DNA from 2 places in the Streptomyces sp. NPDC088387 genome. Region 2 is predicted to be linked to the other one. Evidence: riboswitches for the same ligand, from Rfam matches in the RefSeq annotation. Region 2 holds a riboswitch; the other holds the start of a gene.
The links. Region 2 has a riboswitch for cobalamin ahead of ACIQAC_RS32840 (CoA-acylating methylmalonate-semialdehyde dehydrogenase). Riboswitches for the same ligand answer to the same signal wherever they lie in the genome.

Region 1: linked by a shared signal. The riboswitch ahead of ACIQAC_RS26455 (ribonucleoside-diphosphate reductase subunit alpha) and the one ahead of ACIQAC_RS32840 (CoA-acylating methylmalonate-semialdehyde dehydrogenase) in region 2 are both predicted to bind cobalamin.

The regions. Positions count from the first base shown of each region.
Region 1 covers NZ_JBIVNC010000010.1:192,468-200,117, reverse strand. The annotation lists gene ACIQAC_RS26475 (cytochrome P450) at 1-4, shown strand, start outside; gene ACIQAC_RS26470 (helix-turn-helix domain-containing protein) at 20-985, opposite strand; gene ACIQAC_RS26465 (hypothetical protein) at 1,078-1,320, shown strand; gene ACIQAC_RS26460 (ribonucleotide-diphosphate reductase subunit beta) at 1,233-2,240, opposite strand; gene ACIQAC_RS26455 (ribonucleoside-diphosphate reductase subunit alpha) at 2,240-4,630, opposite strand; cobalamin riboswitch at 4,750-4,882, opposite strand; gene mctP (monocarboxylate uptake permease MctP) at 5,008-6,621, opposite strand; gene ACIQAC_RS26445 (DUF3311 domain-containing protein) at 6,618-6,881, opposite strand; gene ACIQAC_RS26440 (YbdD/YjiX family protein) at 7,021-7,221, opposite strand; gene ACIQAC_RS26435 (carbon starvation CstA family protein) at 7,193-7,650, opposite strand, start outside.
Region 2 covers NZ_JBIVNC010000015.1:227,795-235,444, forward strand. The annotation lists gene ACIQAC_RS32825 (energy-coupling factor transporter transmembrane component T) at 1-231, shown strand, start outside; gene ACIQAC_RS32830 (ABC transporter ATP-binding protein) at 228-1,934, shown strand; gene ACIQAC_RS32835 (ECF transporter S component) at 1,975-2,745, shown strand; cobalamin riboswitch at 2,794-2,982, shown strand; gene ACIQAC_RS32840 (CoA-acylating methylmalonate-semialdehyde dehydrogenase) at 3,203-4,726, shown strand; gene ACIQAC_RS32845 (acyl-CoA dehydrogenase family protein) at 4,732-5,874, shown strand; gene ACIQAC_RS32850 (enoyl-CoA hydratase/isomerase family protein) at 5,871-6,980, shown strand; gene mmsB (3-hydroxyisobutyrate dehydrogenase) at 6,974-7,650, shown strand, end outside.

The DNA.
Region 1 (7,650 bases), on a different contig from region 2:
CTGATCCGCCGGCGCGCGTTCAGGCGGCCTCCGGTCCTCTGAACGTGCGCCGGTAGGCGTTCGGCGTGGTGCCGACGGCGCGCAGGAACTGGTGGCGCATCGCGGCGGCGGAGCCGAACCCGGCCCGCGAGGCGATCGCGTCCACCGTCACGTCCGTCGCCTCCAGCAACCGCTGGGCCAGCAGCACCCGTTGGCGCAGGATCCAGCGGTACGGGGTCGTCCCGGTCTCCTGCTGGAAGCGGCGGGCGAAGGTGCGCGGCGACATCAGGGCGCGGGCCGCGAGCTGTTCGACCGTGACGTCCTCGGCGAGGTGCTGTTCCATCCAGGCCAGCACCTCGCCGACGGTGTCGCAGGACGAGGCGGGCAGCGGCCGCTCGATGTACTGGGCCTGGCCGCCGTCCCGGTGCGGCGGCACGACCATGCGCCGGGCGATGGAGTTGGCGGTCCGCGGGCCCTCCTCCTCGCGCACGATGTGCAGACAGGCGTCGATCCCGGCCGCCGTGCCCGCCGAGGTGATCACCGGGCCCTCGTCGACGTAGAGCACGTCCGGCTCGATGATCGCGCGCGGGTAGCGGTGGCCGAGCTCCTCCGCCTGCCGCCAGTGCACCGCGCACCGCCGGCCGTCGAGCAGTCCGGCGGCGCCGAGCACAAACACCCCCGAGCACACGCTCAGTACACGTGCGCCCCGGTCGACGGCCCTGACCAGGGCGTCGAGCAGCTCCTGCGGATACTCCCGCACGGTGTAGTCGCTGCCGGCGGGCACGGCGATCAGATCGGCCTCTTCGAGCCGGTCGAGTCCGTAGGGCGTGGCGACGGTGAAGCCGGGGACGTGGGTGCCCAGGGTCGGCCCCTCGGCCGAGACGACCGCGAAGTCGTAGACCGGGAGCCCCTCGTCGCTGCGGTCCATGCCGAAGACCTCGCAGACGACGCCGAGCTCGAAGGGATGTACGCCGTCGAGCAGGGCGACGGCCACGTTTTTGAGCATGCTGCCAGTGTGCCGCGTTACTGGCAGGAAATCGAGGGTGTGCGGCAGTCCTGCCACTGCCGGTAAGGAGCATTCGGCGCGACAGTAGTGTCATGACTACGGAACAGACGCAAGGACTCATCGGCCTGCTGGCCGTCCTCGGGATCATGCTCCTCGTGGTCCTCCCCGCGCTGATCGGTGCGGTGCGCGACTGGCGCGTCGACCGTCAGCTCAGGGAGGCCGAGGGGAGGCTGGAGCCGAAGCCGGCTCAGAAGTCCTCGTCCAGGTCCACGGTGCCCTCCACCGCGACCTGGTACGCCGAGGGACGGCGCTCGAAGAAGTTCGTGAGCTCCTGAACACCCTGGAGCTCCATGAAGGAGAAGGGGTTCTCGGAGCCGTAGACCGGCGCGAAGCCCAGCCGGGTCAGCCGCTGGTCCGCCACACACTCCAGGTACTGCCGCATCGACTCGGTGTTCATGCCCGGGAGGCCGTCACCACACAGGTCGCGCGCGAACTGAAGCTCGGCCTCGACGGCCTCCCGCAGCATGTCGGTGACCTGCTCCTGAAGCCGGTCGTCGAAGAGGTCCGGCTCCTCCTTGCGGACGGTGTCCACGACCTCGAACGCGAACGACATGTGCATCGTCTCGTCACGGAACACCCAGTTGGTGCCGGTCGCCAGGCCGTGCAGCAGACCGCGGCTGCGCAGCCAGTAGACGTACGCGAAGGCGCCGTAGAAGAACAGGCCCTCGATGCACGCGGCGAAGCAGATCAGGTTGAGCAGGAAGCGGCGGCGGTCGGCCTGGCTCTCCAGACGGTCCAGCTTCTCGACCTCGTTGATCCACTTGAAGCAGAACTCCGCCTTCTCGCGGATCGAGGGGATGTTCTCGACGGCGTCGAACGCCGCCGCCCGGTCCTCCGGGTCGGGCAGATAGGTGTCCAGGAGCGTCAGATAGAACTGGACGTGCACGGCCTCCTCGAAGAGCTGACGGCTCAGATACAGCCGCGCCTCGGGGGAGTTGATGTGCTTGTACAGCGTCAGCACCAGGTTGTTCGCCACGATCGAGTCGCCCGTCGCGAAGAACGCGACCAGCCGGCCGATCAGATGCTGCTCCGAGGGGCTCAGCTTCGCGAGGTCGGCGACGTCCGAGTGGAGGTCGACCTCCTCCACGGTCCAGGTGTTCTTGATGGCGTCCCGGTAGCGCTCGTAGAAGTCCGGGTAGCGCATCGGACGCAGAGTCAGCTCGAAGCCGGGGTCGAGAAGGTTCTGGTTGCTCATTACTGGCAGGCCTCGCAGGACTCGGGGTTTTCCAGGGAGCAGGCGACGGCCTCGGGGTCGGCGGCCTGCTGGACGGGGATGGTCTTCTCGGGCTGCGCCTGGCCCTGGGCGGCCCGGGCGATCCGGGTCGCCGGGCGCGAACGCAGGTAGTACGTGGTCTTCAGACCCGACTTCCAGGCGTACGCGTACATCGAGGAGAGCTTGCCGATGGTCGGCGTCTCCAGGAACAGGTTCAGCGACTGCGCCTGGTCCAGGTACGGCGTACGCGCGGCGGCCATGTCGATCAGACCGCGCTGCGGGATCTCCCACGCCGTGCGGTACAGCCGGCGCACCTCCTCGGGGATCCACGCGAACGCCTGCACCGAACCGCTGCCCTCGCGCAGCGCCTCCCGGGTCCGGGCGTCCCACACGCCGAGGTTCTTCAGGTCCTGCACCAGATAGGAGTTGACCTGGAGGAACTCACCGGACAGCGTCTCGCGCTTGAACAGGTTGGACACCTGCGGCTCGATGCACTCGTACACCCCGGCGATGGAGGCGATGGTGGCGGTCGGCGCGATCGCCAGCAGCAGCGAGTTGCGCAGCCCCACCGAAGCGATACGTTCCCGCAGCGCGGCCCAGCGCTCCGGCCAGGTGGTCTCGACACCGTAGTGGTCGGGGTGCAGCACACCCCGGGCGGTACGGGTCTTCTCCCAGGCCGGCAGCGGGCCGCTGCGCTCGGCGAGGTCGGCGGAGGCCTCGTAGGCGGCGAGCATGATCCGCTCGGCGATCCGGGTGGACAGCGCCTTCGCCTCGGGCGAGTCGAACGGCAGCCGCAGCTTGAAGAAGACGTCCTGGAGGCCCATCACGCCCAGACCGACCGGACGCCAGCGGGAGTTGGAGCGGCCCGCCTGCTCGGTCGGGTAGAAGTTGATGTCGACGACCCGGTCGAGGAACGTGACGGCCGTGCGCACGGTGGCGTCGAGCCGCTCCCAGTCGATGCCCTCGGTCGCCGTGTCCACGAAGGCGCCGAGGTTGACCGAGCCCAGGTTGCAGACCGCGGTCTCGCCGTCGTCGGTGACCTCCAGGATCTCCGTGCAGAGATTGGAGGAGTGGATGACGTGGCCCGGCTCGGCGGTCTGGTTGGCCGTGCGGTTGGCGGCGTCCTTGAAGGTCATCCAGCCGTTGCCGGTCTGCGCGAGGGTGCGCATCATCCGGCCGTACAGCTCGCGCGCCGGGATCGTCCTGCGGGCCAGCCCCTTCTCCTCGGCCGCCCGGTAGGCGTCGTCGAACTCGGCGCCGTACAGGTCGACCAGCTCCGGCACGTCGGCCGGCGAGAACAGCGACCAGATCCCGTCCGCGTCGACCCGGCGCATGAACTCGTCCGGCACCCAGTGCGCGAGGTTCAGGTTGTGCGTACGGCGGGCGTCCTCACCGGTGTTGTCCCGCAGCTCCAGGAACTCCTCGATGTCGGAGTGCCAGGTCTCCAGGTACACCGCGGCCGCGCCCTTGCGCCGGCCGCCCTGGTTCACCGCGGCGACCGAGGCGTCGAGGGTCTTCAGGAACGGCACGATCCCGTTGGAGTGCCCGTTGGTGCCGCGGATCAGCGAACCGCGTGAGCGGATCCGGCTGTAGGACAGGCCGATGCCGCCGGCGTGCTTGGAGAGCCGGGCGACCTGGTGGTAGCGGTCGTAGATGGAGTCCAGTTCGTCCAGGGGGGAGTCGAGCAGGTAGCAGGACGACATCTGCGGGTGTCGGGTGCCGGAGTTGAACAGCGTGGGGGAGGACGGCAGATACTCGAGGCGGCTCATCAGGCCGTAGAGCGAGGCGACCTCGTCGAGCGCGCGGACGGTGTCGTCCTCGGCGAGTCCGGAGGCGACCCGGAGCAGGAAGTGCTGCGGGGTCTCGATGACCTTGCGGGTGATCGGGTGGCGCAGCAGATAGCGGCTGTGCAGGGTGCGCAGACCGAAGTAGCCGAAGCGGTCGTCGGCGTCCCGGTCGACGAGCGCGTCGAGCCGCTCGGCGTGCAGCCGGACGAAGTCGGCGGTGCGGTCGGCGATCAGGCCCTCGCGGTGGCCGGTCGCGACGGACCCGGTGAAGGTGGTGACGCCCTGGGAGGCGGCCTCGGCGGCGATGGAGACCGTCAGCAGCCGCGCGGCGAGGCGCGAGTAGACGGGGTCCTCGGAGATGAGGCCGGCGGCGGCCTCGGTGGCCAGCTCGCGCAACTCGGTGTCGATCTCGGCGGCGTTCCGGGAGCTGCGGCCGCGCAGTGCGGCGGCGGCCACCCGGCCGGGGTCGGCGTCGGGGAGGTCGGCGGTCAGCTCGGTCAGGGTGCGCAACAGCGCGGCACCTGGACCGTCGTACTCCGCTTCGGCTGCTACCGCTGAAGCCGGGTCGGCTGGCGCGATGGTCACGTGGGGCTCTCCCTCGCTCGGCACGGGGCCTTGCGGAGGGCGGACGGCAGCACGAGCGCACACGGCGTCGCGTCCACCGGCCCATTCCACGAGGCCCGGACGTCAGGCGCCCGGACCGGGTGGTCGGGCGCACTGTCGGCAGGTCCTCGGACTGACCATGTGCACAAATCATGCACAAGTACACCGTTGCGGGACAGTTCCGGATTCGCACCGGATTCCCCTGCGGCGACAGCGAGCATGAGCATACATCTTGTGCCGCGCTGTCGCCCCACCCCCAGATGTTGTGTCGCACTGGTTTCGCAGCGTCAACTCACCGCCACACAACAGCGGGCCGTCGGGGAGCCTTCCCCCGACGGCCCGCTGTCTCCCGTGTGGCCCTAGGGGCGGCTGGGCTCCGCCGTCGCCGGGGGCAGCTCGGTCCGTACGCCGGGGTCGCCGGCGTCCACCGTGTAGTCGCCGGGGCTTGTCTCGTCGATGCCCTCGGGCGCCTTGAGCGCCTTCAGGACGAACGTCAGGACGACCGTCACGAGCAGGTTGAGCACAAACGCGGTGAGGCCGATGTAGCCGATCTCACCGATGCCGGGGATCTCCGCCGACGAGCCGCCGAAGTGCTTCTGCGTCGGGGACGCCACCCCGTACGCGGCGGCCGTGCCGTAGACCATGCCGACCGCCCAGCCGGCCAGCAGCGCCCAGCGGTGGAACCAGCGGGTGAACAGACCGCCGACGAGCGCCGGCATGGTCTGGAGGATCCAGATGCCGCCCAGCAGCTGGAAGTTGATGGCGACCGTCTTGTCCATACCGAGGACGAAGACCAGCGCGCCGACCTTCACCAGCAGGGAGACCAGCTTGGAGACCTTGGTCTCCTGGGCGGGCGTGGCGTCCGGCTTGATGAAGTCCTTGTAGATGTTGCGGGTGAACAGGTTCGCCGCCGCGATCGACATGATGGCCGCGGGGACCAGCGCGCCGATGCCGATCGCCGCGAACGCGACACCGGTGAACCAGTCCGGGAACATGTTCTCGAACAGCTGCGGGATCGCCAGCTGGCCGTTCTCCACCTTGATGCCGGCCGCGATCGCCATGAAGCCCAGCAGGCCGAGCAGGCCGAGCATCAGCGAATACAGCGGCAGGATCGTGGAGTTGCGCCGGATCACGTCCCGGCTGCGGCTGGACAGCACGGCCGTCACACTGTGCGGGTACATGAACAGCGCGAGCGCCGAACCGAGCGCCAGCGTCGCGTACGTCCACTGCGACTGGGCGTTCGGCACCAGACCGCCCGCCCCCGCCGCCTCGTACTTCTCGCTCGCCGCGCCGAAGATGTCGTCGAAGCCGCCCAGCTTGATCGGGATGTAGGTGATCGCGACGGCGATGACGAGATAGATCAGCCCGTCCTTCACGAACGCGATCAGCGCGGGCGCCCGCAGCCCCGACGAGTAGGTGTACGCGGCCAGCACACCGAAGGCGATGAGCAGCGGCAGGTCCTTGATGAACCAGTGGGTGTTCTCGCCGCCGCCGATGCCCATCACGTCCAGCACGGCCTGGATGCCGACCAGCTGGAGCGCGATGTAGGGCATCGTGGCCAGGATGCCGGTGACGGCGACCGCCAGCGACAGGCCCTTCGAGCCGAACCGGCCCCGGACGAAGTCCGAGGTGGTGACGTACCCGTGCTTGTGCGACACCGACCACAGCCGGGGCAGGAAGACGAACATCATCGGGTAGATGAGGATCGTGTACGGCACCGCGAAGAAGCCGGACGCGCCCGCCGCGTAGATCGCCGCCGGCACGGCGACGAAGGTGTACGCGGTGTAGAGGTCGCCGCCGAGCAGGAACCAGGTGACCCAGGTGCCGAACGACCGACCGCCCAGGCCCCATTCGTCGAGGCTGTGCTCGTTCTCGGCCTTGCGCCAGCGTGCGGCCAGGAAGCCCATGACCGTCACGGCGGCGAAGAAGATGATGAAGACGGCGAGTGCGACGCCGTTCACGCCGTCGTTCACTGCGCGGCACCCTTCTGGGACTTGCGGGCGCGCTGGTCACGCTGCCACAGCCAGTACGCGGTCATGGTCAGTACCGTGGAGAGCACCACCCAGGCCATCTGGTACCAGTAGAAGAACGGAATGCCGATGAAGGCCGGGTCCGTCTTGGCGTACGAGCCCACCCAGAGCATCGCGACGAAGGGGGCTAGCAGGCAGACGGCGATGACAACGCGCGCAGGCGTCACCACCGCCGCCTGATTCACATCTGGCTCTTTGGACATCTGACGGCTCCGAACCCTCACTGATCCACGCTGATCACCTGTGTAACGCGCAGGCAATCTAGGTCAGTGGGTCATGGAATCGGAAGACCTTGTTCAGATACCGGTACGACGCACGGCCGCGTACTTCGCATTTCGGAACTCAGCAGCAGCGGAACCCCTGGCGGGGGTCCGTCTCCTGCCGGTCCGTCCGCATGCGCTCGAAATCGCGCCGGGACGGCACCTCGGCGTCCCGGTGGTCCTTGCGCAGATGGGCGACATAGCGGTCGTAGGCCGACTCGTCGGTCAGTTCCCGCAGGTACCAGTGGACGCCGTCAAGTGCCCGTCGAAGCGCCGACCTCATGGCGCGCCTCCTCCTTCTCCTCCTTGGTCGGGAACAGCCCGGCCGGAGCGACGATCTTCGACTCGACGTACGGCGCCTCGCTCAGCGTGGACAGGGCCGGCCGGCGGACGTGCCGGACGCAGACCCGGGCCGCGTCGACGATCACCACGATGATCAGCAGGGCCAGTACGGCCGACAGGACGCCGTCCACCGTGGAGTTGGTGACGACGGTCTCCATGTCGTCCATCGACTTCGCGGGCGGCAGCAGCCTGCCCTCGTCGATGGCGTCCTGGAAGACCTGCCGCTGCTTGAAGAAGCCGACCCGGGGATCGGAGGAGAACACTTTCTGGTAGCTGGCGGTCAGTGTGACCGTGGCGTCCCAGGCCAGCGGAACGCCGGTGATCCAGGCCCACTTGAGGCGGCCGGACTTCACCAGCAGGGTGGTGCAGA
Region 2 (7,650 bases):
CTGCCGGAGTGGGCGGTGGCCGGCAGCGGCGTCGTCGCCGCCGTACTGCTCTTCACCAACCTCGGCTACGACCCCGCCCAGCTCAACCCCACCTTCTACCCACTGACCTGGCCCGACCTGCCCCTGGTGCCGACCGCCGCGATCCTGCTGGCCGGAGCCGCCGGGTTCCTCGCCCCGCCACCCCAGGTCGGCCCGCCGCCGGGCCCCGCCAAGAGAGCCGCCACCCCGTGATCACCTTCGACCAGGTCACCATCGAGTACGACACCGCGCCCGAACCCGCCCTGCGCGATCTCGACCTCACGGTGGAGGAGGGTGAACTCTGCCTCGTCGTGGGCCACACCGGCGTCGGCAAGTCCACCCTCCTCGGCGCCGTCAACGGACTCGTGCCGCACTTCACCGGAGGCACCCTCTACGGCCGGGTCGTCGTCGACGGCCGCGACACCGCCCACCATCCGCCCCGCGAACTCGCCGATGTCGTCGGCGTGGTCGGCCAGGACCCGATCGACGGGTTCGTCACCGACACCGTCGAGGAGGAACTCGCCTACGCCATGGAGCAGTTGGCGATCCCTCCGGCCACCATGCGCAAACGCGTCGAGGAGACCCTCGACCTCCTCGGCCTCGCCGACCTGCGCCATCGCGCGCTGTACGAACTCTCCGGCGGCCAGCAGCAACGGGTCGCCATCGGATCCGTCCTCACCGCCCATCCCCGGGTCCTCGTCCTCGACGAACCGACCTCGGCACTGGACCCCACAGCGGCCGAGGAGGTCCTGGCCGCGGTCACCCGCCTTGTGCACGACCTGGGCGTCACCGTCCTCATGGCGGAACACCGCCTCGAACGCGTCGTCCAGTACGCCGACCGTGTCATCCACCTCCCCGGCGACGGCCGTGCCCTGATCGGCCCACCTGCCGACATCCTCCGTACGGCGTCGATCGCCCCGCCGATCGTGGAGCTGGGGCGCGCGGCGGGCTGGTCCCCGCTGCCGCTGTCCATCCGCGACGCCCGGCGCGCCGCCGCACCCCTTCGCGCCCGGCTGGCGGAGCGGGCACCGGCGCCGGTGCGGCGAACCGAAGCGGGGGACCGGCACAGGCTGCTGACCGCGCGCGGCGTCACGGTCGCCTACCGCGGGGTGCCCGCCGTGCGGGAGGTGGACCTCGATCTGCACACCGGTGAGGTGACGGCGTTGATGGGCCGCAACGGCTCCGGGAAGTCGTCGCTGCTGTGGGCCATCCAGGGCTCGGGTCCGCGCCGCGCGGGGACCGTCAAGGTGAGCGACTCCGCGGGTGCGAAGGTGGGCGACTCCGTGCGCGGGAGTGCGAAGGCGACCGGTTCCGGAGGGGGCACCGATCCGCACGCCGTGCCCGCCGCACAGGCCCGCCGGCTCGTCGGACTGGTTCCCCAGACCCCCGCGGACCTGCTCTACCTGGAGAGCGTCAAGGCGGAACTCGACCAGGCGGACACCGAGTCGGGGTCCGCCGTGACCGCACGGGACGTCCTTGACCGGCTCGCGCCCGGCATCGACGACGCCACCCACCCGCGCGACCTCTCCGAGGGGCAGAAACTCGCCCTGGTCCTCGCCATCCAGGTCTCCGCCGCGCCCCGGATCGTGCTGCTCGACGAACCGACCCGCGGACTGGACTACCGCGCGAAGACCGAACTCATCGGTGTGGTGGACGCGTTGGCGGCCGAGGGCCGGGCGGTCGTCATCTCCACCCACGACGTCGAGTTCGCCGCCCGCGCGGCCGACCGGGTCGTGGTGATGGCCGAGGGCGACATCGTCGCCGACGGCCCGACCACGGAGGTCATCGTCTCCTCACCGGTCTTCGCCCCGCAGACCGCGAAGATCCTGGCCCCGCTGCCCTACCTGACGGTCGGCCAGGTCGAAACGGCACTCGCGGCCGAGGACCGGAAGGAGGGTGACCGTGACCAGACGTGAAGCGGCGGCGATCCGGCTCGGCCCGCGCGTGGGGATCGTCATGACCCTGGCCGCATTCCTCGGGCTTGTGGCCTTCTTCTGGCCCTTCGTCGTGGCCCCGGGGAAGCTCGGCTCCAACTACGCGCCCCCGCTGATCTTCGGGGTTCTCCTGCTCCTGGTGCTGTGCGTGGTGCTCTCGGAGATCGCCGAGGGCGGCATCGACTCCAAGGCGCTCGCGATGCTCGGTGTGCTCTCCGCCGTCAACGCGGCCCTGCGCCCCCTGGGTGCCGGAACCGCCGGCATCGAGACCGTGTTCTTCGTCCTCGTCCTCGCCGGCCGGGTCTACGGCCCAGGCTTCGGGTTCGTGCTCGGCTGCACCTCGCTGTTCGCCTCCGCGCTCATCACGGGCGGAGTCGGGCCCTGGATGCCGTACCAGATGTTCGGCTGTGCCTTCGTCGGGATGCTCGCCGGCTTCCTGCCCCGGGCCACCGGCCGCCGTGAGGTGCTGATGCTGGCGGTGTACGGATCCCTCTCCGGGTATCTGTTCGGCTTTCTGCTCAACCTGTCCTTCTGGCCGTTCTCCCTGGACCCGAACAGCTCCATCGCCTATCTGCCGGGACTGCCGTTCACCGAGCAGTGGCAGCGCTACATCGCCTTCGACATCGCCACGTCCCTCGGCTGGGACACCGGCCGGGCGGTCACCAACTTCGTCTGTGTACTGCTCGCCGGTCCCGCGGTGCTGACCACCTTCCGACGGGCCGCGCGCCGCGCCCGCTTCCGCGCCCCGGTGCGGTTCGCCGAGCCACGGACGGCCGCGCCGGAAAAGCCCTGACCCGGCACAACACGGCACCGGGCTCGCCCGGGGTGGATTTACTAGGACGTCCAACTATATAGTCGCGGCAGAAGGCCCGCGGTGCAGGGAAGCCGGTGTGATTCCGGCGCGGTCCCGCCACTGTGACCGGGGAGTACGCCGTCGAGCAGGACGCCACTGACGAGCACGAAGTCGGGAAGGCGGACGGCGCGCGCTGATCCGGGAGTCAGGATACCGGCCGCGGGATGTTCCGTGTTGTCCACGAGGATGGAGCTGACACGCATGGCACCGGTGTGCACCCACGACCCCGGCGGACTTGGCGGGCGGGCTCCACGGCCCCACCCGCGTCCGGCCGTCACAGCCTGACGGTCCCCTCGCCATACGCGATCTCGCGCCGCCCCCGCACCCGTACGCCACCGCGTCCGGACGCGGCGGTCCCGCGCGCCGTCCCGGATCACCTGACGAGAGCAGGCCATACATGATCCGCGCACAAGACCGCGCCTCCGCGCGCGAGTTGACGCACTTCATCGGCGGCAAGCACACCCCGGGAACCTCGGGGTCCTACGCCGACGTGTACGACCCCAACACCGGCGAGGTACAGGCCTGCGTGCCCCTCGCCAGCCGCGCCGAGACCGAGGCGGCGATCGCCGACGCCGCGCAGGCCCAGCACGAGTGGGGCGAGTGGAATCCGCAGCGCCGGGCCCGAGTCCTGCTGCGCTTCCTCCAACTGGCCGAGCAGGAGAAGGACTCCCTGGCCCGGCTGCTCTCCGCCGAGCACGGCAAGACCGTCGCCGACGCGCACGGCGACCTCCAACGCGGCCTGGAGGTGGTGGAGTTCGCCGCCGGGATCCCGCATCTGCTCAAGGGCGAGTTCACCGACAACGCCGGCACCGGCATCGACGTCCACTCGCTGCGCGCGCCCCTGGGCGTCGTCGCGGGCATCACCCCGTTCAACTTCCCCGCCATGATCCCCCTCTGGAAGGCCGCCCCCGCCCTGGCCTGCGGCAACGCCTTCCTTCTCAAGCCCTCCGAGCGCGACCCCTCCGTACCGCTGCGGCTCGCCGAACTCTTCCTGGAGGCGGGCCTGCCGCCAGGTGTCCTCAACGTCGTCAACGGCGACCGCGAAGCCGTCACCACCCTCCTCGAAGACCCCCGCGTCGCCGCCCTCGGCTTCGTCGGCTCGACCCCCGTCGCCGCGCACATCTACGCCACCGCCGCCGCCCACGGCAAACGCGCCCAGTGCTTCGGCGGCGCCAAGAACCACATGATCGTGATGCCGGACGCCGACCTCGACCAGGCCGTGGACGCCCTGATCGGCGCCGGTTACGGCTCGGCGGGCGAACGCTGCATGGCCATCTCGGTCGCCGTGCCCGTCGGCGAACAGACCGCCGACGCACTGGTCGCCCGCCTCAAGGAGCGCATCGCCGGGCTCCGCATCGGCCGCAGCGACGACCCCGAGGCGGACTTCGGCCCGCTGGTCGGCCCCGACGCCCTCGACCGGGTCCGCTCCTACGTCGACCTCGGTGTCGAGGAGGGCGCCGAACTCGTCGTCGACGGGCGCGACTTCAGCCTCCCCGGCCACGAGAACGGCTTCTTCGCCGGAGCCTCCCTCTTCGACCGCGTCACCCCCGCCATGCGCATCTACCAGGAGGAGATCTTCGGCCCGGTCCTCTCCGTGGTCCGCGCCACCGACTACGAGGAGGCCCTGCGCCTGCCCAGCGAGCACGCCTACGGCAACGGCGTGGCGATCTTCACCCGCGACGGCGACACCGCCCGCGACTTCACCCGCCGGGTCAACACCGGAATGATCGGCGTCAACGTGCCCATCCCGGTACCCGTCGCCTACCACACCTTCGGCGGCTGGAAGCGCTCCGGCTTCGGCGACCTCAACCAGCACGGCCCGGACGCCATCCGCTTCTACACCCGTACGAAGACCGTCACCTCGCGCTGGCCCGCCGGCCTCAGGGAAGGCGCGAGCTTCACGATCCCGACGATGGGGTGAGCGCGATGACCCTGCTCACCGAGGACCAGCAGGCCCTCGTCGAGACGACCCTCGACTTCGCCCAGGACCACCTCGCCCCGCACGCCCTCGACTGGGACCGCGACAAGCACTTCCCGGTCGACGTCCTGCGCAAGGCCGCCGGAATCGGCCTCGGCGGTGTCTACGTCCGCGAGGAGTCCGGCGGCTCCGGCCTCACCCGGACCGACGGCGTCCTCGTCTTCGAGACCCTCGCCTCCGGCTGCCCCTCCATCGCCGGCTACCTCTCCATCCACAACATGGTCGCCTGGATGGTCGACCACTACGGCGACCCCGCCCAGCGTGAACGCCGGCTGCCCCGTCTGTGCGCGATGGACGACCTCGCCGCGTACTGCCTGACCGAACCCGGCAGCGGCTCCGACGCCGCCGCCCTCACCACCCGCGCGGTCCGCGACGGCGACCACTGGATCCTCACCGGAGTCAAGCAGTTCATCTCCGGCGCGGGCGCCGCCCGGCTGTACGTCGTCATGGCCCGCACCGGCGGTACCGGGGCCGGCGGGGTGTCCGCGTTCCTCGTCGAAGGTGACGACCCCGGACTGTCCTTCGGCGCCAACGAACACAAGATGGGCTGGAACGCCCAGCCCACCCGCCAGGTCATCCTCGACGAGGTCCGCATCCCCGGCGACCGGCTCCTCGGCCGCGAGGGCGAGGGCTTCCGCATCGCCATGAACGGTCTCAACGGCGGCCGCCTCGGGATCGCCGCCTGCTCACTCGGCGGCGCCCGCAGCGCCCTCGACCGCAGCCTCGCCCACCTCGCCGACCGGGAGGCCTTCGGCCGCCGCCTCCTGGACGCCGACGCGCTGCGCTTCCGGCTCGCCGACATGGCGACCGAACTCGCCGCAGCCCGAGCCCTGGTCCAGCAGGCCGCCGCCGCCCTCGACCGGGGCGACGCCCGGGCGCCGTACCTGTGCGCCATGGCCAAGCGGTTCGCCACCGACACGGGCTACTCCGTCGCGGACCGGGCGCTCCAGCTGCACGGCGGCTACGGCTACCTCCACGAGTACGGTATCGAGAAGATCGTCCGTGACCTGCGGGTCCACCGGATCCTGGAAGGAACCAACGAGATCATGCGTGTCATCGTGGCCCGCGGTATGACGGAGGCGTTCGCATGACCGGCACCGACGAGGTCGGGGCAACCGGCGCGAGCGACGCCACGGAATCCGTCCTGCTGCACACCGAGGGACGGGCCGCCCACATCACCCTCAACCGGCCGAGGGCCCTCAACGCCCTCACCCACGCCATGGTCCGGCGTATCGACGCGGCGCTCACCGCCTGGGAGCACGACCCGGCCGTACGGACCGTCGTCATCAGTGGCGCGGGGGACCGGGGCCTGTGCGCGGGCGGCGACATCCGTGCCATCCACGCGGATGCCCGCTCCGGCGGCGGCACGGCCTCCGCCGCGTTCTGGCGCGACGAGTACCACCTCAACGCCCGTATCGCCCGCTACCCCAAGCCCTACGTCGCCGTCATGGACGGCATCGTCATGGGCGGTGGCGTCGGAGTCTCCGCGCACGGCAGCGTCCGTATCGTCACCGAGCGGTCCAGGATCGCCATGCCCGAGACCGGCATCGGCTTTGTGCCCGACGTCGGCGGCACCTACCTGCTGGCGCTCGCACCCGGCGAACTGGGCACCCATCTCGCCCTGACCGGCGCGCAGATCGGCGCGGGCGACGCCCTCCTGTGCGGACTCGCCGACCACACGATGCCGTCCGCCGCGCTGCCCGCCTTCGTCGCCGACCTCGCCGGCCTGCCCGTGCGCGAGGCGCTCGCCACGCACGTACAGCCGCCCCCGGTGGGGGAGTTGACGGGGCACCGGGAGTGGATCGACAGCTGCTACGAGGCCAACACCGTCGAGGAGATCGTCCAGAGCCTCCTGGCACACGGCGACCCCGCCGCCAAGGAGGCCGCGGAGACCCTGCTCGCCAAGTCACCCACCGCGCTGAAGGTCACCCTGGCGTCCCTGCGCCGCGCCCGTCGGCTCGCCTCGCTGGAGCAGGTGCTGGAGCAGGAGTACCGCGTCTCCTGCGCGGCCCTCGCCATGCCCGACCTTGTGGAGGGCATCCGCGCCCAGGTCATCGACAAGGACCGTGACCCGCACTGGTCGCCGGCCACCTTCGCCGAGGTCACGGACGCCGACGTAGCGCGCTTCTTCCAGCCCCTCGGTGCGCGCGAACTCCGGCTTGCCGGGCCCCACACCACCACGGAGGTGGCCTGGTGAGCACCGTCGCGTTCATCGGACTCGGACACATGGGCGGCCCCATGGCCGCCAACCTCGTCAAGGCCGGCCACCGGGTCCTCGGCCACGACCTCGTCCCCGCCGCACTGGGCAGCGCCGTCGCTGCCGGGGTCGAGCCCGCGGCGACCGCCGTATCCGCCGTCAACGAGGCGGACCTGGTCGTTTCCATGCTGCCCGCAGGGCGCCACGTCCTCGGTCTCTACGACGACGTCCTCCCCGCCGCTCGCCCCGGCACCCTCTTCGTCGACTGCTCCACCATCGACGTCACCGACGCCCGCACCGCCCACACACGGGCCGAGGCGGCGGGTATGCGCGCCCTGGACGCACCCGTGTCCGGCGGAGTCGTCGGCGCGGAGGCCGCCACACTGACCTTCATGGCGGGCGGCGGCGAGGACGAGTTCGCCGAGGCGCGTCCCCTGCTGGACGCCATGGGCAAGAAGGCCGTCCACTGCGGCGGCGCGGGCGCCGGACAGGCCGCCAAGATCTGCAACAACATGATTCTCGGCGTCTCGATGATCGCCGTCAGTGAGGCCTTTGTGCTCGCCGAGAGCCTCGGCCTCTCCCACCAGGCGCTCTACGACGTGGCCTCCACGGCATCGGGACAGTGCTGGGCGCTCAGCGTCAACTGCCCCGTACCCGGCCCGGTGCCGAC